3 regions of the Metabacillus sediminilitoris genome follow, and region 2 is predicted to be linked to each of the others. Evidence: riboswitches for the same ligand, from Rfam matches in the RefSeq annotation. Region 2 holds a riboswitch; each other region holds the start of a gene.
The links. Region 2 has a riboswitch for thiamine pyrophosphate ahead of GMB29_RS15240 (acetylornithine deacetylase). Riboswitches for the same ligand answer to the same signal wherever they lie in the genome.
Positions count from the first base shown of each region.

Region 1 (4,463 bases), 2.2 Mb from region 2:
GTCACATAAGCCGGAAGCTTTTGCAAGCTTTGCAATTCTTACCGCTTCTTCAGCTGTTTTCGCACCTGCAGTATTAGGTAAAAGTGTATATTTTGATACATCCAATTGTTCTAAAAAATTTGGCTGTGTTGGCTCAAAAATATTCATTCTTCGTACTGCAAACGTTAAGATTTCAGACTCAGACTGTGCAACAGCTTCCTTTTGAATATTAAATGAAGGGTATTTTCCTGTACCTAATAATAATCTTGATTGAAATGTTTTGTCAGCTATTTTTAACATAAAATCATCCTCCTCCTACAAAATGTACGAGTTCAACCTCATCACCGTTTTGTAACGGAGTTGACTCGTAATGATCTTTTAATATAATTTCTCGATTATGCTCAACAATGACTAAGCGATCTTCTAATTGATAGAATGCTAGTAATTGTTGAATCGTCCCTACATCAAAACTTAACTCTACTAATTCACCATTTAATTTAATGGTCATACTTTCACCTCATTGCTTGCAATTGTGGTCTAACTATTGAAAACGTATTGATATAATCCTCATTTTGTTGTCTGCCTAGAATAAGATCCCTTACCATCTCACCTGTCTTCGGTGCTAAAAGGATACCATTGCGATAATGGCCTGTTGCAAAATAAATGTGTTCTCCATTCGGATGCTGGCCAATATATGGCTTTCCATCATGTGATTGTGGCCTCAACCCTGACCAAGTTTCATGTAGCTGTGAGGAAGCAATGCTTGGCATGATCGGTGTTATTTTTTCAATAAGCGACTGGATTCCTCCAATTGTCGGTGCTGTACTCCAATCATCTTCAACCATTGTTGCGCCGATAACGATTCTTCCATCCCCTTTCGGGACGATATAACAATGGTCATAAAAGATCGTTTTTTCTAAACTTATTTCGCTGCTTTTAACAGAAAGACATTCTCCCTTTACAGGCTTCATTCCTGCATTTACACCTAATTGCTTGAAGAAATGTCCACTCCACACGCCATTCGCTATCACGACTTTGTTAACACTAAAATCAGCTCGTGGAGTTGATAACGTATAGCCATTCTTTGACGTTTTTTTAATAGCATGTACAGGTGAATTTTCTAAAATTGTTGCTCCTAGTAAACTAGCAGACTTTGAAAATGCTGCACAAACATGTAGTGGTGAGACATGACCATCCTCTTTTATGTATAATGCCCCTTTAATACTCGTTGAAAGGGTTGATTCATGTTCAAGCACCATCTCTTTTTCATGCCATTCTACTGACTTATAGTAGCTTGCTGCTTCTTTTAAAGAATCAGCTTCATCATCATTCATGGCGATTTTATACATCCCTTTATCAACAAGCCCAATATTGATCTGTGATCGTTCTGAAAGTTCATATTGTAAGCTATGATATAGCCGTTGACTTTCTTTCGCAAATTGATAAAAAGCGTCATTTTTTTCAAGCTCAGAATTCGCTCCAAGCATACCAGCTGCAGCACTTGTTGCCCCTGTGCCGATTTTATGACTTTCTAAGACTAGGACAGAAACACCTTCTTTTGCTAAGTGATAGGCAATTGATTGACCAATGATGCCACCGCCGATTATTCCTACCTCATATTGTTTGTTCATGGTATTCCTCCTTAGGCAAAACTCGCTTTTATATTCTGTATGGCACGAGCAGGATGCTCACTTCCAATAACATATGACATAACAGCAACTCCACTCACTTTTATGCCTTTTAACTTTGGAATGGTATCCGGAACGATCCCGCCAATCGCAATCACTGGAATTTGGATATGTTGACATATGTCAGCTAATTGCTTTACTCCGCGTGGCAATAAAGCTGCTTTTGACTCAGTTGCGAACACATGACCAAACAATACATAATCTGCTCCCGCTCTTTCACATTCCATCGCCTCTTCAAGAGAATGAACTGAGCGGCCAATCCTTAATGCAGGTTCAAATTCCCTCACTCTTTCGATTGGAAAGCTATGCCCTGGTAAGTGCACATTAGGAATTTGATTAAGTAATGCGACATCAAGTCGGTCATTGATTACAAGCTTACGTCTTGGCACACCGCCATCAATTAATATTGCGACAATTTTCAGAATTTCAGAAACAGGTTTTGATTTTTCACGAATGTGGATAAAGTCTGCTTGTTTGTGAATCATTAAAATACGGGCAGTCACATCTTCCACTGTCTGTTTTCCATCTGTAATTACATGAATTTCCACTTTTCTCACCTTGATTTAATGATTTTTTTAAAATAAGGCTGTTTTCTCATACTTTGTTGGTATTTACCAAGTAGTGCAGTGTGGTTGATTGCAGCGAGAGATGCACGATGACCGTGGGGCGGGCGGTGAGCCTCCTCGGCGTAAACGCCTGCATGAGTCTCACCTGTCCCGCTGCACCCGCAGGAGTCTCGTAATCTGCTCCAATCAACCTTAAATAGTTTTTTCGTTCTAAAAGCAACAATCTCTTAGAAGAAAGTCTAAACCAAAAACAAAAAACCACTTTCCAAAATAAGAAAGTGGTTTATACACATAGTTATAAATATGCCGTATCCACTTCCCTACGCTGGTATGAACCAGATCAGGTTATAAGGGTCTTAAAGAAGCACTTTAATCTCAGCCCATACTATAGGGCTCCCCTAGCGGTTAATCATTATTAAGTTTTTTGTCTAGCTCCTGCGCCGCAGCCCCGAAGCACAGGACGTGCAAGTGCAGTCAATGCGACAGGATGTCGCGTTATTGACTGCCTCGAGATCATAAGCCACTCATGAATTGAAGGCAAAGAACGCCTTCTATTCATGCGCGTCTTATTTGCCTGAGGCTGAACAAGGCGCATCCGCTTTTCTCATATCTCTATCATACCAAATGATTAATAACTTTCAAGAGTAAAAGTTGTTATCTAAGCTCAAGCTCACGTTTTAACTCCTTCACATACTCTCTTGATCCTGTCACAATGAGACGATCCCCAACTTTCAGATCAGTATCTCCATGCGGGACTATGGAATCCTTTCCACGGAAGATTCGCACAAAAATAATATCGCCTGTAAACGGGAAATTTCGAAGTAAAATGTTGTTATATTTCGCGTTGCTTAAGTTGATTTGATACAGCATTGATTCCTGATTTGTTAAGATCTTCATCACACCTGGAGCTTCAATGAGTGCTCGAAGCATCGTTTTTGTAGAAAGTAATGTAGAAAACACATCAATACCGTGCTCTTTCAGTTTCATATCTAATTCTGGGGAAGCAACGCTTGCAATGATTCGATTCACTTCCTCTTCTTTTGCAAACAAAGCAATATCAGCATTTCTTTGTTCATCACCTGTTGCCACAACGATGAGGTCCACATCAAATGCATGTTGTTCTTTTAATGTTTCCACTTCAAAATCAGTGATTTCTTTTATTTCAAACATAGATTCAGCGATTTGCTTATCGATTTTATCTTGCTGTGTATGAAAGACAATTGTTTCATATAATTCGGGGTTTAGCTCTCTAGTAACAGGTAAGGATGTTTGATTTGCTCCAATAAATGCAACCTTAATTTTCGCCTGTTCTGTTTTATGTTTTGGGAAGAGCTTTTTAAAGAAAATCGGCGTAAAAATACTTGTTATGACTGCAACTAAAATAAGAGCTCCCGAAATTTCAGGAGTAATAATCTCCATACGTTCACCAACCGTTGCGGCGGCAATCACTAATGAAAGTGTTGAAGTTAAGAGAAATCCTGATGCAAGTGTTGTTTTGAGATCATACCAGCGTTTCAAGAAGAATATTGGTATGATTTTAGAAATTAAAAGTGCAATCAATAGTAAAGGAATTAATAAAAAGATTTTCGGATCTTTAAACAATGCCCAAATATCTAAGTCTACTCCAACCATCACAAAGAAAATCGGGATTAAAAACCCATAACCGAACGAATCAAGCTTCTGTACCATTTCCTTATTTGGTGATAATAACGAGACAAGAACACCTGCTAAAAATGCTCCAAGAATATTCTCAGCACCGATTGTTTCAGAGATGGCTACCAAAACAATAATAAGCGTAAATACAGCACGAGTACCGATCTGAATTGTTCCCTTTGACATCGTTTCAATAAACGAGCGATGCTTAAACGATTTTCCTAAGAAATAAAGTAATACACCTGCAGCAAATAGAATTAATAACAGCCATGTATTACTATCTCCTCCACCGTAAATTGATGCAAATACTGCTAGCAAAATCATAGTGACCAAATCAGCAATGACAGCGACTAGTAAAATAATCTGGCCGATATTTGAATTCATGATGCCACCTTCTTTTAAAGTCGGCACCACTACCCCAAGAGAAATAGTTGAGATAATAAGCGTCATTAAAAACGCGTTGTCTATTAACCCAATCAGGACAAAGAGATATGAAAGCAATAAGGAAAGGACAAAAATACCAGCAAAGACGATCGATGCTACAGCAAATGTATTTGGAGCATCTTTTCCAGATGGA
Region 1 covers NZ_CP046266.1:987,188-991,650, reverse strand. The annotation lists gene GMB29_RS05045 (thiazole synthase) at 1-279, opposite strand, end outside; gene thiS (sulfur carrier protein ThiS) at 284-487, opposite strand; gene thiO (glycine oxidase ThiO) at 492-1,610, opposite strand; gene GMB29_RS05030 (thiamine phosphate synthase) at 1,622-2,215, opposite strand; TPP riboswitch at 2,534-2,643, opposite strand; gene GMB29_RS05025 (monovalent cation:proton antiporter family protein) at 2,888-4,463, opposite strand, start outside.
Region 1: linked by a shared signal. The riboswitch ahead of GMB29_RS05030 (thiamine phosphate synthase) and the one ahead of GMB29_RS15240 (acetylornithine deacetylase) in region 2 are both predicted to bind thiamine pyrophosphate.

Region 2 (18,505 bases):
CTTTTAACAGAAAAGGCTGCACAGCTTGAAGTTGGTGAAAACGGTTTAATTGCTCTTGATTGGTGGAACGGAAACCGCTCAACACTCGTTGATGCTGATTTAACAGGTGTTCTATTGGGTGCTACATTGCTGACAAGACCTGAAGAAATCTACCGCGCTCTTATTGAGGCAACTGCATATGGTACTCGTACGATTGTTGAAGCATTCAGAAACAATGGTGTCCCAATTCATGAGGTATATGCTTGCGGCGGTATTGCAGAGAAAAACGCATTAATGATGCAAATTTACGCTGATGTCTTAAATATGGATATTCGTATTTCTGCTTCATCACAAACACCAGCATTAGGATCTGCTATGTTTGGTGCAGTGGCGGCAGGGAAAGAACGTGGCGGATACGCTGATATTCGAGATGCTGCGAAAGAGATGGCTAGATTAAAAGATACAATCTATCAACCTAATCATCAAAACTCTGAAGTTTATCATCAATTATTTGCTGAATACTCCCGTTTATATGATTACTTTGGACGCGGTGAAAATAATGTGATGAAAAACTTAAAGAATATTAAGAAGGCTAGTATGGCAAAGACACAAGGTAAAACAGAAGTAGCTCAATCATAGATGGTATTTGCAATTTTTAATAGAGAGGAGAAAATAGAATGCTTGAGTCGTTAAAAGAGCAGGTATTGAAAGCAAATCTACTTTTGCCAAAATACGAAATGGTAACGTTTACTTGGGGGAATGTCAGCGGGATAGACCGTGAAAAAGGTCTTGTTGTCATCAAACCGAGTGGTGTACCATATGACGAATTAAAAGTGGATGATTTAGTAGTCGTAAATTTAGATGGTGAAATTGTTGAAGGTGAGTTGAATCCTTCTTCAGATACTGCAACACATTTGGCATTATACAAAGCATTTCCGACAATCGGTGGTGTTGTCCATACACACTCACCTTGGGCAACAAGCTGGGCGCAGGCTGGACGCCCGATTCCTGCATTAGGTACAACACATGCCGATTATTATTATGGTGACATTCCTTGTACAAGACCGTTAACAGATGAAGAAATCACTCGTGCTTATGAGTTGGAAACAGGTAATGTCATTATTGAAAAGTTTGAAAAAGCTGGTATTGATCCACTTGCATTGCCTGGAGTACTAGTGTCAGGTCATGCACCATTTTGCTGGGGGAAAGACGCATTAAATGCCGTGCATAATGCAGTCGTTTTAGAAGAGGTAGCAAAAATGGCGTTACACACGTATCAACTAAATCCGGATATCCAACCAATCGATCAATTTTTACTTGATAAGCATTATCTTCGTAAACATGGAGCAAATGCCTATTATGGTCAAAACAAATCAATTAAAACTACGAAATAAATGGGGGTATGTAAGATGTTAACAGTTAAACCTTACGAATTCTGGTTTGTAACAGGAAGCCAAGATCTATACGGTGATGAAACAATCAGAGAAGTTGAAGCAAATTCAAAAGTCATTACGGAAGCATTAGATCGTGATCCGGCCGTTACATATAAATTAGTCTTTAAATCTGTCTTAAAAGAAGCAGATTCAATTCGCAGATTATGTTTAGAAGCGAATGCGGATGAAAATTGTGCCGGTATTATTACGTGGATGCATACATTCTCACCAGCTAAAATGTGGATTGCTGGTTTATCAGCTTTACAAAAAACAATGCTGCATCTTCATACGCAATTCAATCGGGACATCCCATGGGATAGCATTGATATGGACTTCATGAACACAAACCAATCTGCACATGGTGACCGCGAATTTGGCTTTATGGGCAGCAGGTTGAATGTAAAGCGAAAAGTTGTAGTTGGACATTGGGATAATAACGAAGTAAAAACGAAAATCGGCAGCTGGATGCGTACAGCTGTGGCCTTCTCTGAAAGCCAGCATTTAAAAGTTGCCCGCTTTGGTGATAACATGCGCAGAGTGGCCGTTACAGAAGGGGACAAAGTTGAAGCGCAAATTAAGTTTGGTTGGACTGTAAACGGTTACGGTATTGGTGATTTAGTTCAACGAATGAACGATATCTCAGAACAAGAAGTTGATGAACTAATGAACGAATATGAAGCACAATATGATATTGTTCCTGAAGGGCAAGTTGATGGACCAGTGCGTGAATCGATTCGATATCAAGCAAGAATCGAACTTGGAATGAAGGCATTTTTAGAAGAAGGCAATTATACTGCGTTTACGACTACATTTGAGGATTTACATGGAATGAAGCAGTTGCCAGGTCTTGCTGTTCAACGTTTAATGGCCCAAGGTTATGGCTTTGCTGGTGAAGGAGACTGGAAAACGGCTGCGCTTCTGCGCATTGCGAAAATTATTGCCGATGGGGAAGATACATCTTTCATGGAAGACTACACATATCATTTTGAGCCAGGTAATGAACTTGTCCTTGGTTCACATATGCTTGAGGTTTGTCCTACTATTACAGCAACTAAACCGAAAATCGCTGTACATCCATTAGGGATCGGCGGCAAAGAAGATCCCGCCCGCCTTATCTTTAATGGAAAGAGCGGTTCAGCTTTAAATGCCTCTATCGTTGATCTTGGACATCGTTTCCGTCTGATTGTTAATGAAGTAGATGCGGTTCAACCTGAAATTGATATGCCAAATCTTCCAGTAGCAAGGGTACTATGGTCACCGCAGCCGTCTTTAAGCGAAGGTGCTGAAAACTGGATTATTGCCGGTGGTGCTCATCATACAGTATTCTCATATAAAGTAACAACAGAACAGTTAAGAGACTGGGCTGAATTAGTAGGCATCGAATGTGTACTAATTAATAATGATACAAACAAGCATGCCTTTACAAATGAATTACGCTGGAATGATGTGATTTTTAAGTAAAAATATCATGACCCGAATTGTGTAAGAAGGAAACGAATACTAAAAAAGATCCTCTTGCATTTTAAGGATAGATCTAGTATTATATCAATACAAGCTGCGCTGTTCGCATTTTTTATAAAGTTTTAACCTTTAAACTGAAATAGGGAGTTTTACATCGAAGTCGGAATATCAAGCCTTCATTGCGTAGAGGAAGATATGAAAGCTTCTGCAAACACCCACTTGTAGGAGTGGTGGTTTTAAAACTCTATAATGCATAATGCGGCAATCGCGGCACATTATTTGACTAATCAATCCGGTTTCCATTAGGAAGCCGGATTTTTCATATTATTTTGGTTTATCATACAAAAAGCGACAAACACTTTACAAAATAAGTGTTTGTCGCTTTTTATTTGGAAGACAACAAGGTCTTCCGCTTTTCGGAGCTGAACAAGGCGCTTTTGCTTTTCTAGTGTCTAGCTCCAGTGCTGATCAAGGCACTTCCGCTTTTTTAGTGAATCGCTGTTTTAAATCTCCCGCCATGTGATTCCTGTGTATCCATAATGGTCGTGAAGGCTCTTGGATCGATTTCGGATACGATTGATTTTAATTTCGCTACTTCTAGACGTGTGACAACAACATAGATAACTTCTTTATCTTGATCATGATAGCCGCCTTTTCCATAGAGCTTCGTTACTCCGCGGCCTAGTCGGTGTGTGATGGCATCCGAAAGATCTTCGTATTCATCTGATACGATGATTGCTGCCTTTGTTTCATCAAGACCTTGGATTGTTGCGTCAATTGTTTTTGATGCAATATAGTAAGTTAGGATTGAATACATTGCTTGTTCCCATCCTAAAACAAATCCTGCCCACCCAAAGACAAAAATGTTAAAAAACATCACAAATTCGCCGACCGAGAAAGGAATTTTTTTTGAAAGTAAAATCCCTAAAATTTCAGTTCCATCTAATGCTCCGCCATTACGAATGACAATGCCGACACCTGCGCCTAACAGCAATCCTCCAAATACAGTGGCTAATAACGGCTCTGTTGTAAATGGTTCGAAATGATGTAAATTCGGTTCAATAATGGCAAGTAAAATAATACTAAACAGAGAAGATATAAAAAAGGTCTTTCCAATATTTTTATATCCTGCATAAAGAAAAGGGATGTTAATAATAAAAACGAGGATCCCAAAACTAATATCTGTTAAATAGTTGATTAATAGCGAAATCCCGATGATCCCGCCGTCAATAATTGAATTTGGAACTAAAAATAATTCAATGGCTGCTGCTGCCATGGTTGCGCCAACCATCATTAAAATATAACGGAAGATTAAATGACTTTTACTTTCACTTTTATGCTGTTTTCCCATGTAAAACACCTTTCTGCAAATGTATTTCGGATTGATTTATGTATTAGAAGGAACTAGTGGGTTATTTTAAGTGAATGGAACATGCAACATACAAGTATATAAGTTTTTTGAATACAATCGAGGAATGATCGGAACACATGATTGATTTTATCCACAATTATGGACTATTAAGAAAATACCTAATACAAAATGAAGCCTAATCTGTAACCTTCTTCTACTCTATAAAGTTTAGACAATAATCAAGTTGATTTCAAATAAATATTATTGAGTAGGGATAACCTTACGCCACTCATCAAATGTAAATAGAATATTCACGATCTCATAAGTGGCATGAATAAGATTAGTCATTTTTCTTGGCATTTACTTCTTTAGGCAATTTTTCTGGTGCACTTGGGACTTCACGTTTTTTAATGTCGAGAGTATCTGACGAATAAATGACAACAACTAATTGACCGCCAATCACTTTCGAACGAATAAGTAATGGCTGAGTATATTTGTTTGAGAAAGTAAAGTCGGGGCCATACCAGCTTACCGTAGCATCTCGATTTGGCGGAACATACGGAACTCTTCTGCTATGTGAATAACGTTCAAGTATTTTTACACCGGCAAGATCAACCGCATTAAAAAGGGTGGAGGATACTTGGCAGATTCCACCTCCAACACCTTCAGTTAATTCCCCCCTTACGATAACTGGAGCAGGTAAATAGCCTTTATCAACCGTTCGCTTTCCGACAACTTGATTGAATGAAAATGTTTCTCCCGGGAAGACAACATGATTATTGATTGCTTCAGAAGCTAAGTTGATATTATGCGTTCTTTCCTTATTTCGACTGTTGAAATAGGTAATATAGTGACTAATTTTCTTCGTTCTAATACTTGCTAATAATTCGGTATCAACTCTTGGATAAATCGTTTCAAGCGGAATTTCAATACGTGCAGAACGCTTTGCAAAGAAAGAGGAATAAACCGACTCTTTAAGTTTTTTCCGATTTAGTTTATGTCCCATTTTCTCACTAACTAAATTTCCATATTCATCAAGTGTTGCATTGATCGGCTCTTCATGCATGTCAGCTTCTAGCCCTTCGACAAGTTGGAGGTACTTATTTTGATCAATCATTGATTCTTCGAAAGGAGGCAGAGATAACTCAGAACGTTGCACGGTTTTTATTTCCTCTCCTTTATGAGTAAATGTCATGTTTTCTCCAATCGTACTTGTTTGAAGAGCAAATAATAATAATGTCAGCATTATTTTCAATTTTTTCACCTCTAATAATTTAAGAATTGCTTATGGTAGAAAGTAAAGGGTCCATATTCACCTTCCAAGGAGAAAGGAAAGAGGTTCTAATTAATGTAAACGTCAATTTGGTACGAATAGGTCCTGCATCTTTAATAAAAATACTGACATCAACGGGTATTGTGGTTGATAATTCAGTCGTTTTGTTTTCGTTTATTGGAGGCATGGACCACTGTATGGCTTCAATATTATCCATTTTTACAAGCTCTTTTTTCAAATTTTTTTGATTGCTAATCGCCATTTTTTTCGCTAAGCCTATATCATCATTTTTAATGCTGACGAAAAATACATTTAGCAATTGAGATGGTGGCAGTGCATTTATATATTCATCGATTTTTCCTGCGGCTTTTAGGATCATCACATGATGTGATAAATCAGATTTACCTGTTCGATGTGTCGTACTTCCAGAAAAGTGAATACAAAAATGACCGGGAAAGTCGTTTTTTAGTGCACCTGCACCATGTGGCATCCCATGCATCGAGGCAGGGATTAGACGATCTTGGGTTAAAATTAACACAGCTTTGCGTCGCCAGCTCCAGCTTCCATCATATATTTGCTTCATAATTTTTGTGTCTTTTTTTGTAAGAGGTTGGACATCTGCATGTCGGTTTCCAGCACGTCGCTGCACATCAAAGCTTTTACCGCTTTCCACATCAATAACAGTAAATTTTGAGTACTTTGGAAGTGTTTTGTTTACCTCATTCCAATTTTGAACATCAATTTGAAAACTAATAGGTAGTGGATTCGATTTCTTTGATGTAGCATATGTATTTCCGCTGAAAGCAAAAAACGCCACTAAAAGTACGCAAAAAACTTTTTTCACAATGAATGTCATCTCCGTTAGCTAAGTTTGAATACATATAGTTTGCATTGAACGTTCTAAAAAAATTTCTTATAAAAATTGGAAATAATGCTAAAATATCATCATTGGTATTCATGATTTATTTCGTCTTAATACAGATAATCAAGTCTCGACTTTTTGGGAAATAATGCTAGAGTAATAGTGAGGGTATCTTACATAGCTATACATACTGTTCAGATGAATACCACTTTTTTAAAAAGCTATTTTAGCGGAAGAGACCGCCCTATTTTATTGGAAGAGAGGAATCAAGTATGAAACCAAAAATAATCGTCTATAAGAAAGTGGATCAAAGTGTATTGGAATATCTTCAAAATACGTGTAATGTCGTTTATTTTGAGCAACTTGATTCACTAAACTATCCTGAATTTTTCCAAGAGTTGAAGGATGCTCAAGGTATATTAGGTTCAGGATTACAAGTAAATAAGGATTTTCTTGATAGAGCACCACAATTGAAAATTGTTTGTAATGCTTCTGTTGGTCATGATAATTTAGATCTAACAGAGTTATCTAAGCGAGGGATAATGGCCACGAACACGCCAGATGTTTTAAATGATACAGTTGCTGATACAATCATGGGATTGATCTTGTCTACAGCGAGAAGGATGCCTGAGTTAGATCAATTGGTTAAAGCAGGACAATGGGGATCAAAGAATGAGGAAAAGTGGTTTGGCCTTGATGTGCATCATAAGGTGTTAGGAATTATCGGTATGGGTGGAATTGGCTCAGATATTGCCAAAAGAGCTCATTTTGGATTTGATATGAACATTTTATATCATAACCGCTCCAGAAATAATGAAGCAGAACAAAAGTATGGTGCGACATATTGTTCACTAGAGGATTTGCTTCGGCAATCTGATTTTGTCTGTTTAATGACACCGCTTACGCCACAAACCGAAAAGTTGATCGGGAAAAGGGAGTTTGAGCTTATGAAGAAGACTGCTATATTCATCAATGGCTCAAGAGGGAAAACGGTTGATGAAGAGGCACTATATCATGCGTTAAAAACAGGAGAAATTTATGCGGCTGGTCTTGATGTCTTTGTTGAGGAACCGATTAAAAAAGATAATCCACTCCTTACTTTGGAGAATGTAGTCACCCTGCCGCATATTGGCTCGGCAACGTATGAAACCCGTTTAAAAATGGCGATGTTAGCAGCTGAAAACCTTGTTGTTGGATTACGGGGAGAAACTCCTCCAAACCAGATTAAATCAGGGGTAATAGCTTAATAAGTAGCAACTTTAAAGTATAAAAGAGAATTTTCATTAACTGTGCTTGTAGAGAAAAGTATTTCTTATACAGGCTTTTTTTTATTTGTTTTTTCAAAAAAGAGCATGAACTATGTTAAAATTTAGTAAAGGTAATAGTTCATAAGGAGAAGTATAACTAAATTGATAACGTGAAAAATTGTTAATTTCTCATCATCATATCGCTGTAGCAATATGGAACGAAGGGCATAAAAAGGGATATTAGCATACGACATGTCTTCGTTGGTTTCCTCGTAAAGAGATGAAGTAGAGTATCTTTTTAAATTCACAGGTTTTATCTTAAGGATGGATATTTTTATCATAGTTGGAATTGATCGAATAAAACAATGTGATTTCAAAACTCACTTAATGCAATCCAAATTTGATACAATAAATCTACACATTGTTCATAATTAGTTAGGAGAATGCATAATGCTTCAAAAATTAAATCGGCAGCTTGAAAAATTCATGCCGTTTATTACACCAGCTAGCGTGATAATAGGAATCATATTTTCAGAACATCTATTAAGCCTCTCATTTTTAATTCCTTGGATTTTTGCACTTATGACGTTTTCAGGGAGTCTTGGTTCTAATTTTTCATCATTTAAAGGAGTTGCCAAAAGTCCGCTTCCCTTATTCATTATTCTCCTTCTCTTGCATGTTATTATGCCTGTTATCGCATGGATAACGGGACAGCTCATTTTTATGGATGATCATTTAATAGTGACTGGGTTAGTGTTAGGGGCTGTAATTCCAACTGGTGTCACAAGTGTCATTTGGGTGTCAATTTACAAAGGGAACATGGCGCTCGCTTTATCGATTATTTTAATTGATACAGTTTTATCACCATTCCTTGTACCGCAAACTCTATCACTTCTAGTCGGTCAGAATGTTGAGATGGACACATTTTCAATTATGAATGGATTGCTTTTTATGGTTGTATTGCCATCGTTAATAGGAATGCTAGTAAACCATTTATCAAAAGGCAAAAGTGTAAAAGCAGGAAAAATGTTATCGCCTTTTTCAAAATTAGGCCTTGCTACTGTTGTCATGATCAATGGTGCAGTTGTTGCCCCGTATGTTGTTGATTTTAATGGTAAGCTTTTCTTAATTGCGATAACTGTGTTTGTTTTAGCATGTGTATGTTATGTATTAATCTGGATGATTAGTAAATGGTTAAAGCAAGATCGAGAAACGAGAGCGGTTATGCTATTTACAGGCGGCATGAGGAATATAAGTGCTGGCGCTGTTATTGTTGTTCAATATTTTCCAGCTGCCGTTGCACTTCCTGTTATTATAGGGATGTTGTTTCAACAAATGTTAGCCTCCATTTTTGGCTCATTATTTAAAAGATTTGAAGATCGATCTGTTCATACGAAAAAACAACTTCCAGATAATGTGCGTGTATCATCATAACTGAATGCAGGGAATCGAAATGAATATAACTTATTGCCAAAAATAAGATAATGTGATAAAAATAGTGTAATCACTTGCTAAAAGATTCATAATTTAATAGTTATTCACCACTAGGGGAGCTGTTAAAGCTGAGAGAGACCTTTGTCTTGACCCTTATTACCTGATCTAGATAATACTAGCGTAGGGAAGAGGTGTTTGAATATACGTTTAAAAACATAGAATCAATTTGTATGTTTTTACAATGTTTTGCACAAATATTGAGCGTTCAAACCACTTCTTTCGATAAAGAAGTGGTTTTTTTGTACTTAAAAATACAAGGAGGTGTTTCGATGACAATCGAATTATCAGAATTAGTTGAGCAAATAGATAGTCGCAAAGATGAGTTGATTGATTTACTTAAAAAGCTGATTGAATTTAAAACACCGGCCCCGCCAGCCCGCAATACGAAGGAAGCTCAAACCTTTATTGCGAATTTTTTACAAGAAAAGGGTTTCATTATTGATATGTGGGATGTGTACCCGAATGATCCGAATGTTGTCGGTGTTCTGAATGGAAAAGAAGAGCATGCCTATAAAAGTTTAATCATTAACGGACATATTGATGTTGCCGAAGTAGGTAAGGATGAAAACTGGGATGTTGATCCTTTTATTCCAATTGTAAAAAATGGAGCGGTTATCGGCAGAGGTGCAGCTGATATGAAAGGTGGTTTAGCCGGGGCCTTATTTGCTATTCAGCTTTTACATGAAGCAGGAATTGACTTGCCAGGCAGCTTGCTTTTTCAATCTGTTATCGGAGAAGAAGTAGGTGAAGCAGGGACTCTCGAGTGCTGTAAACGAGGGTATAAAGCAGATTTTGCGGTCGTTGTTGATACAAGTGATTTACATATTCAAGGTCAAGGTGGCGTGATCACTGGATGGATTACAGTGAAAAGTGACCAAACCTTTCATGATGCAACAAGAAGGCAAATGATTCATGCAGGCGGGAAATTATTTGGAGCAAGTGCCATTGAGAAAATGATGGTGATCATAAATGGGTTACAGGAACTTGAACGTCACTGGGCTGTAACGAAAAGTTATCAAGGCTTCCTGCCAGGAACAAATACGATTAATCCAGCAGTCATTGAGGGTGGGAGACATGCGGCATTTATCGCAGATGAGTGCCGACTATGGATTACCGTCCACTATTATCCGAATGAAACACATGAACAAATTATTGAGGAAATAGAAGAACACATACGTCATGTCGCAAATGCTGATCCATGGCTTCGAAAAAATCCCCCTATATTTGAATGGGGAGGTAAGTCAATGATTGTTGACCGCGGGGAAATTTTTCCGTCACTTGAAGTTGATCCAAACGAGTTGGGGGTAAAGCAATTAGCATCTGCACATCGAGAAGTCATTCAAGAAGAGGTCATAATCGATGTTTCACCATCTGTAACAGATGGCGGATGGCTTGGTGAGGCTGGAATTCCGACAGCCATATATGGCCCGGGAAACTTACAAAATGCCCATGCAGTAAATGAGCAAGTATCGATCGGCCAGCTTGTTTCTTATACTAAAGTCATTTTGATGTTTATCTATAATTGGTGCAATACAAAACGTCTATAACAAATAAGGAGTGAAAAACATGAAATTCAGTCAGCGCTTAGTTGAAAAGGTTGTCCCATTATGGCAAAAAAATCATGTGCATCCGTTCGTACAAGGGATCGGCGATGGTACGTTAGAAAAAGAAAAATTTCGTTTTTATATGATTCAAGATTATTTATTTTTAATTGACTATGCAAAGCTATTTGCAATAGGTGCAGTAAAGGCTAAAGATCTTGTGACAATGGGGAAATTTGCTGCTCTTCTTGATGCCACAATAAATGAAGAAATGGAACTTCATCGTCAATATGCAAATCGCTTTGGGATCTCTCTTAACGAACTTGAAGCTGCCAAGCCTTCACCTACAACACTAGCCTATACTCATTATATGTTACATGTCAGTCAAAATGGCACACTTGCTGAACTCGTTTCATCCCTGCTTCCATGTATGTGGAGTTACTGGGAAATTGGAAAAGCATTAAATGAACGAGAAGGTGCAGATGAACATGAGTTTTATGGTGAGTGGATCAAAATGTATGCTTCAGATGATTTTGGAAAACTTGCCTTATGGTGCATTGATCTACTAGATGAATTAGCAGTAGGAAAGTCAGAATCTGAGCTGGATACATTGGAAGAAATTTTCCTAAACACAACGCGCTTTGAGTATATGTTTTGGGAAATGTCTTACAATGAAGCGATGTGGCCGACAGATGTATAAACCAGCGTTACAGTTTCAAAATGTCTCATTTGCCTATGAAAAAGAAAAGCTTCCGATTTTACAAAATTTTCATTTTCATATTAATGAGGGTGAATTTGTCAGTATCATCGGACATAGCGGCTCTGGTAAAAGTACCTTGTTTAAATTAATAACAGGCCTGGAACAGCCTGCCGATGGAATCATTTTTTTACATAATCAACAAAAGTCACATCGGCTTGGACAGGTAGGTTATATGCCTCAACAGGACTTGCTTTTACCTTGGCGCACGATTGTGGAAAATGCCGCACTCCCTTTAGAAATAAAAGGGGTTCATAAACAAAAAGCCCATAGCCAGGTTCTTGCCTTACTTGATGAGTTTGGTTTGAAGGGTGTAGAAAATAGTTTTCCAAGTGCATTGTCAGGCGGAATGAGACAAAGGGTATCATTTTTACGGACGATCTTAAGCGGATCACAGATCCTTTTATTAGATGAGCCGTTCAGTGCACTTGATGCTATCACGAGATTAACGATGCAGGAATGGTTGTTAGCACAGTGGCAAAAACGAAAAGAAACGATTCTTTTTATTACACATGATGTGAATGAAGCATTGTTTTTATCAGATCGCATCTTTATTTTTACAGAAACACCAACTAGTAAACTTGAAGAGTTCGAGGTTCCGCTTAAACGGCCGAGAGTGTTAAAGGATTTAAATATGCCTGCAGTCATTGAGTTGAAAGATCATTTAGTTGACGTACTCCGAGCAAGGGTGAAGGTATGAGTGTGATAAAAAATTATTATGCTTCTATTTTATTGGTAATTAGTTTACTAGTAATTTGGGAGATTGGCACAAAAATTGTTAATTTAGGATTTATTTTACCTGCACCAACAGATATCGGACGGAAACTTTGGGAGTTAAAAGGACCCTTATTTGCTGATCATCTACCAGCTACATTGTTAATTATTTTAATTGGTCTTTTCATTTCTATTGTATTTGGTGTGGCTTTAGCTGTTTGGATGAGTGTGAGTAAAACGATTGAAAGGGCATTTTATCCACTCATTATTTCATCGCAAATGATTCCCATTATTGCATTAGCACCTATTTTTGTACTTTGGTTCGGCTACTCGATCTGGAGCAAAGTTGTTGTAACAATTCTTATAACGTTTTTTCCGATAACGGTAAACACATATGATGGACTTCGTTCCACTAGTAAGGAATACAGGGATCTATTGTTAACAATGGGGGCAAGCAAAAAGGACTTATTCTTAAAACTTCAAGTACCATCTAGTGCCCCGCATTTCTTTTCTGGTTTAAAGGTAGCCGTTACGCTTAGTGTTATTGGTGCAGCTATCGGCGAATGGATCGGCGCACAAGCTGGATTAGGCTACTTTAGCAGAAGAATGATGACACAGTTTGATGGGGCAGGTGTCTTTGCGCCAATTGTCATATTATCGTCAGTTGGCATTCTTTTATTTCTGCTTGTTGTAGCATTAGAAAAAATTGTACTTAAATGGAGGAGAACAGAGTGAAAAAGATTTTATTGGTAGTAGTAAGTTTAGTAGTTGCGTTAATGACAGCATGTTCGAACAGTGAAAGCACTGCATCTAAAAAGACTGCAGAGGGAAATGGCGAAACAAAGGAATTAAAAGATGTCAGCATTATGCTTGATTGGTATCCTAATGCTGTCCATAGTTATTTATATGTTGCACAAGAAAAAGGATATTTTGAAGAGGAAGGAATTCAAGTTGATATTCAATTTCCTGCCAATCCAACTGATCCAATTAACTTAGCAGCAGCAGGGAAAGTTACCCTCGGAATTTCATATCAGCCAGATGTCATTATTGCCCGCGCTAATCAAAATGTGCAAATTAAGTCAGTCGGAGCGATTGTAAGATCACCTTTAAATCGAGTGGTTTTCAAAGCTGACAGTGATATTCAGTCCCCTAAAGATTTAGAAGGAAAAACAGTTGGTTATCCAGGTATCCCATTAAATGAATCACTTATCAGATCAATGGTGAAGGCGGATGGCGGTAATCCAGATCAAGTTAAAATGGTGGATGTAGGTTTTGAGCTGAATTCTTCAATCGTTACTGATAAAGTCGATGCAGTCATTGGTGCATATATTAACCATGAAGTCCCAGTATTGAAACATGAAGGTTATGAAACACGTAATCTTAATCCAACTGAATATGATATTCCTCCTTATAATGAATTAATTGCTGTTACAAGTGATAAAACATGGGATGAAGAACAAGTGAGTATTCAAGCGTTTTGGCGTGCAGCAACAAAGGGATATGAATTCACTGCTGAACATCCCAAAGAAGCATTAGATATTCTATTAAAACATCAGGATGAAGCAAACTTCCCATTAGTAGAAGAGGTAGAAGAGGAAAGTCTTGATATTTTGTTGCCATTAATGAAGTCTGAAGAGGGCTTTGGCAGCCAAAGTAAAGATCAATGGGAACAGACAATCGGCTGGATGAAGGATGCTGGATTAATTGACAATGAGCCTACTGTTGATGATATTTTTGTCAATATGACAGAGTAATTGAAGAAGCCTCTCTGAAACATAAAATAAGAAAAGACGTGTGAATTGTTCTTATTTTGTAAGAGTTTTTTTCTAGCGACCATTCCTTTGAAGAAGAAAAGGTCGCATATGAATTTCAAAAGAATGCACATACAATGTTAAGGATTAAAAAGATTAAATGAGAGTGATCTTTTGTTATTTAAAAGCAGCAGCGTAAGAATGGAATAAGTTTGAATTTATCAATACGTTGAACGCTACCGAATGAAACGCAATAAAATAAATAAAGCCACACTGTACAGAAGATCTTTTAACCTTCTAAACAGTGTGGCTTATTCAATACCTAAAAGCTGATCCTACGAATAGCTTGAGCTCATGCTCTAATTAGATTTTCAATTCAACCTTTGCAGCTTCACGAAGTTCCTCTATTTTAGGATTGAGCTTTTCTTGAGTTTTTTGTTGTTCAAGCTGCAGTTTAAGCTCTTCTTTTACGTCTTCAAATTTCTGTTTTTCTTTTGATTCTGTTTCGTTACTTGCCATTGAATCATAATATTCTTTAATCTCTTCTTCTTTTACTTCTTCAACCTTTAAATCATTTTTTACATATTTGCTATATTTAACAGTGTCAGAGATTTGTTTTTTAAGATTATCAAATGTAAGGTTATTTTCCTTCAATGCTTTTTCAAATTCTTCTTCATTTTCATATTGAGCTTTTAAGCCGTCTAGTTCTTTGTTAATCTCTTCATCGGTTGCTTTATAGCCTTTTTTATCGATCTCTTGCATGAGCAATGTTTGTCCAACAAGCCCTTCAAGGGTATAATCTTTAATTTGCTTTGCTATTTCATCTGTAGTAGGGTCTTGTCCCATTAGTTGAAACTGCATTTGTGAAATACTTAAAGCGTTATTATATTCGGCTCCTTTTAGTTCCTGGCCATTGACAACTGCAACAACCTGATCATCCTTTACTTTTTGCTTTTCAAGCTTTTTTTGCATTTCTTCAGGATCTACTGCAGCTTGTTCTTCTTTCTGTTTGGTATCAGATGCTTCATCAGTTTTTGCTTTGTCCTCATCGTTATTACATGCAGCAAGTGATAAAGCTAATAAACCGATTAATAATGTTAACAAGTATTTTTTCATTGTCGTTCTCCTTTCGCTATTAGGAAAAATACTATTTATCAAGACATGCATAGTTGGAATTGTATAACAGTTACACGTAAAATGAAAGGGATTAACTAATTAAATTGAGAGACTTTAATCAGTTTAGTTTTTTTGTCCCTACTTATTGTTAACGAGACTTATTACGAACAGACCATCACATATCTGTGGTTTTGTTGCCCATCGACGGATCTTTAGATACAGTTAATATTCTTTGAATCTCAAAGGGTTTGTAGCCTGTTAAAATGAGAATCGGACTTCCTAATTAGGGTAAGCCATACTCCATTTGCCGATATCCTTAAAACCAAGTCGCTTATATATTCGACCAGCCCTCGGGTTGTCATAAAACAAACAAAGTGATTTTCCTTCTGAAAGAAGCTCAAGGCATAATTCACTCATGACAATAGAAGCGAGTCCCTTTTGGCGTACATCAGGATGTGAACAAACGCCGACAACCATTCCTGAATATGTATTTTCTGCTGTTGTAGAGGCGAGTGAAATCACTTTTCCTTCATGATTTTCAATGTAAAATGAACGACCGGTATTCGTCTCAATTGTTCGTATGTAGCTTTGCTTAGCTTCAGGACCAAAATCAAATTCTTCGATTTGTACCTGAAGCTCAAACATTCTCTCGACATCCTTTAAAGAAGCTTTCTTTACAAGATAGTTATGTTCGACTTCATTTCTTATAGAATTGTTCTTTAATTCAGCAAAAAAAGTCTTTTTTACTTTTTGAAAGGGTATATGCTCTCCAATCTGGCTGACAAGCTCCTCTTTTCCTGAAACCATAACGAGGTCAGGGTCCTCTGTGATCACCTTAATGAAATTTTTTATATCAATCTTTGTTTTAGCATAAGGAATATAGGAATGCTGATAGCGCAGTAACACACCCTCTATTTCACCATTAGTGTCAAATTGGACATAAATATCTTGAAAGTCTGAATTATAACCAAAATTTTCAATGTCCCCAATAATAAAAAGATTCATTGCTCGTTCTTCTAATAAAAACTCAATGAGCTGTAAATGATCTCTTTCATCACATTTTCTAAACAATTCTTTTCCCTCCCTAAGATGAAAACGAACTAGCGGGGATAACGGCTCGTAAAGACCCGGTATGCCTCGTTAAGCGTATTACCGTCATTATACAAACGATTTGAAAAAGTGCAATACAAGGACACGCATGAATGATAAATATTTGTAGAATACATAAAAATTGGAAACCATATTTCTTTAAAATAACGGCTGAGAGGCGTTTTTACGGGGTGAGGCGCTTTTAGAAAGAAATAACTGTCAATGAGACCGCTTTAACTCACTAATTGGAAGATATACTCACAACTTAACTTTAGAACCTTGATTATGAAAATGATCGTGTTAGTATTGAATTGTTAAAAGAAATACGAACAAAAATACGAACGATATTGGAGAGATGAGATGCTACACGATAAAACAATTGCATTTTTAGGTGCAGGTTCTATGGCAGAAGCAATGATTTCTGGTTTGGTTAAGTCGGAGAAAATGAAGGCAAATCAAATCTTTGTGACAAATCGTTCTAATCACAAGCGATTAGGTGCACTTGAAAAAACATATGGTATTAACGGCGTTAACCAGAAGGAATTAAAATTAGATCAAATCGATGTTTTTATATTAGCGATGAAGCCAAAAGATGTCGATGGAGCACTTGATCACATAAGGGATCGTATCAAGCCACATCAACTTATAATGTCTGTCTTAGCAGGAATTACAACATCATACCTTGAACAGAACCTTCATTATGGCCAACAAATAGTCAGAGTGATGCCGAATACTTCCAGTACAATTGGAGAATCGGCTACAGCGATATCCCCAGGCCAAGAAACAGCCAATAAAAATATAAAATTAACAAAAGAATTGTTTAAATGTATTGGCAAGGTCTATGAAATTGAAGAAAAAAATATGGATATTTTTACAGGACTTGCGGGCAGTGGACCAGCGTATTTTTATTATTTAATGGAGCATATGGAGCAGGAAGGTGTTCATGCCGGCTTAGATGCTGAAACAACGAGACAAATTATTGCCCAAACAATTGTTGGAGCAGCAAAAATGATTCAAGATCAGGATAAAACCCCAACGGTTTTAAGAGAAAAAGTGACATCACCTAATGGCACAACTGCTGCTGGGCTAAATGCGCTTGAGGTACACGGTGGGGGAATTGCTATCTCCAAGGCTGTTGAGCATGCAACAAAGCGATCTAAAGAAATTAGTGATCAAATCCAAGAAAGCTTATTAGTTGGTTCTTCTAAACAAATAAGCTGATTCATATAAAATGTAGTGTATTGATAAGATAATAATGATTCAGGAGTGATAGTATGACAGCCCTTGAAAACGAGAAAAAACGGGTTGTAATAAAAGTAGGAAGCAGTTCATTAACAAGCAGACACGGGGAAATAAGCCGGAGAAAACTAGAGAAGCTAGCTGATGAAATCGCTATGCTAAAGGATGAAGGTCATGAAATTGTTTTTGTATCCTCTGGTGCTGTAGCAGCAGGTTATCGAAAACTTGGTTGTCTTAACCGTCCAACCTCTTTACCTGAAAAGCAAGCAGCAGCCTCTATCGGTCAAGGATTATTAATTGAAGCTTATTCAGAGATTTTTTTATCACACGGATATGTTGCCTCGCAAATATTAATAACGCGCAATGACTTCTCTGATGAAATCCGCTATCACAATGTTCGTAATACATTAAATGTCCTATTAGAACGTGGTATTATCCCAATTGTGAATGAAAATGATACTGTTACAGTTGATCGATTAAAGTTTGGTGATAATGATACACTTTCTGCAAAAGTCGCAGGATTAATTGAAGCAGATCAATTAATTATTTTATCAGACATTGATGGATTATATGATTCAGATCCTCGCAAAAACAAAGCAGCGAAATTACTTGAAAAAGTGGATGTGATTACTCCTGAAATTGAACAAGGTGCAGGTGGTTCAGGGAGTGTTGTTGGAACTGGAGGAATGAAATCTAAAATCGATGCTGTGAAAATTGCCATGGCATCAGGAATTACAACCTTTTTAGGAAAAGCCAGCATAGCTAATATTTTAGTAGATGCTGTAAACGGTATAGCAAGAGGGACATATTTTGACATCACAAATGAGACGAAAAATTTAAATCAAAAAAAGCAGTGGATTGCGTTTCATTCAGGTCCTGAAGGTGAACTGGTTATTAATCAACATGTTAGAAAGTCTATTGCCGATCATAATTCTAGTATTTATTCTTCGGATATTATTGAAGTAAAAGGACAATTTCCTAAAGGTGCCGTTATACAAATTATTGATGTTGCAGGAGAAAGAATCGGCTTAGGCGTTGTTAATTATTCACATGAAGATTTAGAGAAAGTAAGGGAACTGGATAAGGAAGTTGAAGACTTAGTTGTTGTCGATTGTGATGACTTTGTTTGTGAACTTGAACTGTCCTTACCTGTTGGAATATAAAACCACACAATATGATATTTTAAGACCCAAACCAA
Region 2 covers NZ_CP046266.1:3,205,431-3,223,935, reverse strand. The annotation lists gene araB (ribulokinase) at 1-618, shown strand, start outside; gene araD (L-ribulose-5-phosphate 4-epimerase) at 657-1,373, shown strand; gene araA (L-arabinose isomerase) at 1,389-2,873, shown strand; gene GMB29_RS15265 (YitT family protein) at 3,361-4,224, opposite strand; gene GMB29_RS15260 (VanW family protein) at 4,565-5,470, opposite strand; gene GMB29_RS15255 (hypothetical protein) at 5,499-6,341, opposite strand; gene GMB29_RS15250 (2-hydroxyacid dehydrogenase) at 6,632-7,606, shown strand; gene GMB29_RS15245 (bile acid:sodium symporter family protein) at 8,057-9,040, shown strand; TPP riboswitch at 9,143-9,244, shown strand; gene GMB29_RS15240 (acetylornithine deacetylase) at 9,370-10,647, shown strand; gene tenA (thiaminase II) at 10,667-11,341, shown strand; gene GMB29_RS15230 (ABC transporter ATP-binding protein) at 11,334-12,098, shown strand; gene GMB29_RS15225 (ABC transporter permease) at 12,095-12,847, shown strand; gene GMB29_RS15220 (ABC transporter substrate-binding protein) at 12,844-13,866, shown strand; gene GMB29_RS15215 (SurA N-terminal domain-containing protein) at 14,227-14,979, opposite strand; gene GMB29_RS15210 (GNAT family N-acetyltransferase) at 15,259-16,050, opposite strand; gene proC (pyrroline-5-carboxylate reductase) at 16,429-17,289, shown strand; gene proB (glutamate 5-kinase) at 17,343-18,470, shown strand.

Region 3 (4,463 bases), 760 kb from region 2:
TAAGCGTTCTAATAGCATAATGATTGCGAAGAATATGAGACTAAGAGCCATAATGGCAAATATTGCAACAAACACACGATCAGCTCGAAATGAAGAAGAAGCTAGTGTCATGTATACCCCAACCCCCTCTTTGGCTCCGAGCCATTCAGAAATAACCGCTCCCATAATGCTATATGTAGCAGAAATTTTAATTCCAGAAAAAATCGCTGGAAGTGCGTGTGGCAGTTCCAGCTTCCAAAACAATTGTTGACGACTGGCACCTGACATTTTCATGTAATGGATTAAATCAGAAGCTGTTTGTTTAAAGCCATCAAGTGCTGCAACAGTAACCGGAAAAAAGCAGACAAGTGTAATAACGATCATTTTCGGCAAAACACCGAAACCAAACCATATGACGAGAAGGGGTGCTAAAACAATTACCGGGACATTTTGTGATAGAATGAGCAATGGATAAACAGACTCTCTCACAAATGGAACCACATGTAGTAACACTGCCGTTAATAATCCTATACAAACTCCGATTGCAAAACCTGAAAATCCAAGCTTTGTTGTCGCGAGCAAGTGTCCCGAAAAGCTTTCCCAGCCTGTGATCATTTCTTTGATAATCTTAGATGGTGCTGGTAAAAGCCACTCAGGGACATTAGTCTTTTTAACAAGAATTTCCCAAAGAAAAAAGAAAAGAAGGAGAACAATAATCGGTCTCCATCCCTTCAAGTAGTTCGTTTTCATTAGCGGTATTTCTCCGTTAAATCATCCATTGCAATTCCAGTTGGCTGATATAAGATTTTCACTTGAGAGATTACATTTCGGCTTCCCATTTCGATCATGCGCTCATTCATTTTTGTAATAATAGTAAATAATTGAGGAAGCTCACCTTCCATTGTGGTTTCCAATGGATGTACCTCATATTTCACACCTGCTTCAGCAATGATTTTAATTGCTTCATCCACATATGGAATGACATCCTCACCATTTTTTGTTTTCGGGATAATTTGTATGCTGATTAATGCATTGGTCATTTTTAACTACTCCTTACTTTGGTAAATATTCGTTTGTAAATGCTTTCTCTGCATCTAGTTGTTTTTCTAATAATTTATTTTCGTACATCCAATTTGCATAGTTTTCCCAAACTTCCTGCTTTTGTTCCCCCCATCTCGGTGCATCATCTTGATAGCGAGAAGCTAACCATTCTTGACTTTTCTTTACTAATTCAGGATCTAAGTCTGGAGCAGCTTTGATTAAGATGTCCGCTGCCTGGTCTGGGTTTTCAATTGCATACTTATAACCTTTTGAAACAGCAGATAAAAATTTCTTTGCTTGTTCTGGATTTGTTTCAAGTTTCTCTTCATTCGTAGCTAGCACAGGTGTATAATAATCAAGATTTTCACTATAGTCAGTTAAATAAATCATATTAATTTTTTCACCGCGTAACTCAGCTTCAATACCTGTCCAACCATAATAAATCCATGCAAAATCAATATCGCGTTTTACTGCTGTAAAAAAGTCAGCATCTCCAATATTTACAATCGAAACATCTTCAACATTTGCATCTTCCTGATTCATCAATGATGAGATGACTGATTTCTCAACAGGTGCTCCCCATCCTCCATATGTTTTCCCTGCGAAATCCTTTGGAGATTTAATATTTTTTTCAGCTGGTGAAGCAAAACCTGATGTATTGTGTTGAATGACTGCTGCAATTGAAACAAGTGGTACTCCTTGCACACGAGCTTGAGTAATACTTTCTTGATAGCTTACACCATAGTCTGCTTTACCTGAAGCAACGAGCTGATCAGCGCCTGTTTCTCCTGGCATAATGATTTCAACATCTAAGCCTTCCTCTTTAAAATATCCTTTTTCTTGTGCAACATATAAACCTGTATGATTTGTATTTGCCGTCCAATCAAGCACAACTGTAATTTTCTCATTCTTCTTCGTATTCTGATCTTTTTTTGCTGTATCTTGTCCATTTGCACACCCTGCAAGGAGAAGACCAAGTGAACAAAGCAGCACGATCCATTTTTTCATGACATTTCCTCCTGTTGTCTATGTAATAACGTTTTTGAAAAAATAAAAAAACACCCGGAAAAAGAACCCGCGCGTACGCAACAAACATATTTAATCTATCATCGAATATGTTTCCTCCGCTGGTCTTAACCAGTTCAGGTTCAAAGGGTCAGCATCTTACAGATCCAATCTCAACCAGTCACACTGGTTCCCCTACAATTCTTAGCTATTTACTTTTTCTATAAGGTATTATAACAGATAGACAAGAATTTGCTATAGAAAAAAACTTAGGATGGAGAATGTTTCGAAGAATGAAATGAAAAATAAAATATCAAAAGTACGTCATGAACTTCCCGAGTCTATAACTTACTATATAAATAAAAAATAGAACGAAGCATTAGTGAGTAAGTATCAATACGATTGATTGTATGGTATGCTTAGATAAAAGCGAGGTGTTAATTTTGACTGCATATAAAGCTAAGAAAAGTAATCTTAAAGAACTTTTATCAAAAAGCAACACTGAGCTTGATGTTCTTGCGACTAATACGAATATTCCAATGGAACAACTTACAGCGTATCTTGATACTAAGGTCATGAGTTTGAATAATGCAATGAGTATATCAAAAGAATTAAACTGTACAATAGAAGATCTTTATGTATGGAAAGTTTCTGAGGAGTGATTAAGTTCACTCTTTTTTATTTTCCTTGAAACAGTGAGAAAATTCATTGTATTGTTACACCTCATATTTTCGACAAATTAAGATTGGAATAAAATCTTTCACTTACATAGATTGATTTTGATTTCTGACCTATCATTACCTCATAAATGATGAAGAAAAAGGGTGAAACAATTGAAACAATATATTTTCACTGTCAATGCTAACAAAGTGCAGCGTGAGCTTATTATTAATGCTAGAGGTATAACAGAGGCAGTCGAACAAGTCATGCATATTTTGAAATTTGATGGAGTGAAAGGTTCTATTCAAATGAAAAGTATTCAATTTAAAGGTATTAAATATTAGCTAACCTGTTCCATACATGCGTTTATATTCCTACTCTACTCAGTTAAGTAAGCCTTTCTTATCCTTCCCAACTTCTTAGCAAATACTGCTAATTAAACGTATCTATCACACCACTTTTTATAGTTGGTATCCTACTCACGAAAGACCTACTCAAAGAAAATGAGTTCCCAATTGTATTATGACGTTAACGAAAATAAAAACCTCCCTAATTCTTGGAATAGTCCAATAAAAAAGAAGGTTGTTTTTTAAATATCCATAGGTATTCTTTAACCGGTCAGTTAGTATGATATTTCAGGTTAAACTCTATTCCTTGAAACTGCATACTCCTATCCATTTCAAGAAGCTTTATGTTCCAAGCGTAATTTATCCGCAACCATCGCGATAAATTCTGAATTTGTTGGTTTCGCTTTTGTCATGCTTACCGTATATCCAAATAACGAAGAGATCGATTCGATATTTCCACGACTCCATGCTACTTCAATTGCATGGCGGATAGCACGTTCTACACGTGATGCTGTTGTATTGTATTTTTTTGCAATGTCAGGATATAACACTTTTGTAATGGATCCTAATAATTCGATATCATTATAAACCATTGAAATGGCTTCACGTAAGTACATATATCCTTTAATATGTGCCGGAACTCCGATTTCATGAATGATGCTTGTAATACTAGCGTCAAGGTTTTTACCTTTTCCTTGTGATTCATTCGAAGTTCTGATCGATGAGCTTGATCGTTTAATAAGCGGTGCTGCATTCCCGCTTACTTGACGAATATGACTTGCTAATCCTTCCATATCAAATGGCTTTAGAATAAAGTAAGCTGCACCAAGATCAACTGCTTTTTTCGTCACATCCTCTTGACCAAATGCTGTTAGCATAATGACGTTTGGCTGAGGACGATCAGCTTGTCGTAACTTTTCTAAAACTCCTAAACCGTCCAAATGAGGCATAATAATATCTAATACTAGTACATCTGGTTCTTTATCTTTTAACATATTTAAACATTCTTGGCCATTGTAAGCAACACCAAGAACTTCGATATCATCTTGACTAGAAAGATATTCCTCTAATAAACCAACAAGTTCTCGATTATCATCAACTATACATACTTTTATTTTACTCACAAATACATCCTCCTCAGTCTTGTTTTGCCATTATGTCTTATATCTTTACACGATTATACCTAATAATTTCGACAATGTGGGGAAAATCCCTTTATTTTTTTAAAAAAACTTAAAAAATAAAGGTTATCTTATCGTTTCTTCAATTTGCTCTCTTTTTCGACTAAATATGTCATTTGACATTTAGAGACTAAGGTAGTTTTGTCGAAAAATCTTTCCATCTATATTTTACATAAATACGCATGAAAAAAAAAGAAGAAAATAAAAAACTGCCAAGAAAACTGAATTTTCTTGACAGTGATTTATTAAC
Region 3 covers NZ_CP046266.1:3,968,143-3,972,605, forward strand. The annotation lists gene GMB29_RS19040 (ABC transporter permease) at 1-729, opposite strand, end outside; gene GMB29_RS19045 (thiamine-binding protein) at 729-1,019, opposite strand; gene GMB29_RS19050 (ABC transporter substrate-binding protein) at 1,033-2,028, opposite strand; TPP riboswitch at 2,123-2,232, opposite strand; gene GMB29_RS19055 (helix-turn-helix domain-containing protein) at 2,469-2,687, shown strand; gene GMB29_RS19060 (hypothetical protein) at 2,859-3,029, shown strand; gene spo0A (sporulation transcription factor Spo0A) at 3,365-4,156, opposite strand; gene spoIVB (SpoIVB peptidase) at 4,459-4,463, opposite strand, start outside.
Region 3: linked by a shared signal. The riboswitch ahead of GMB29_RS19050 (ABC transporter substrate-binding protein) and the one ahead of GMB29_RS15240 (acetylornithine deacetylase) in region 2 are both predicted to bind thiamine pyrophosphate.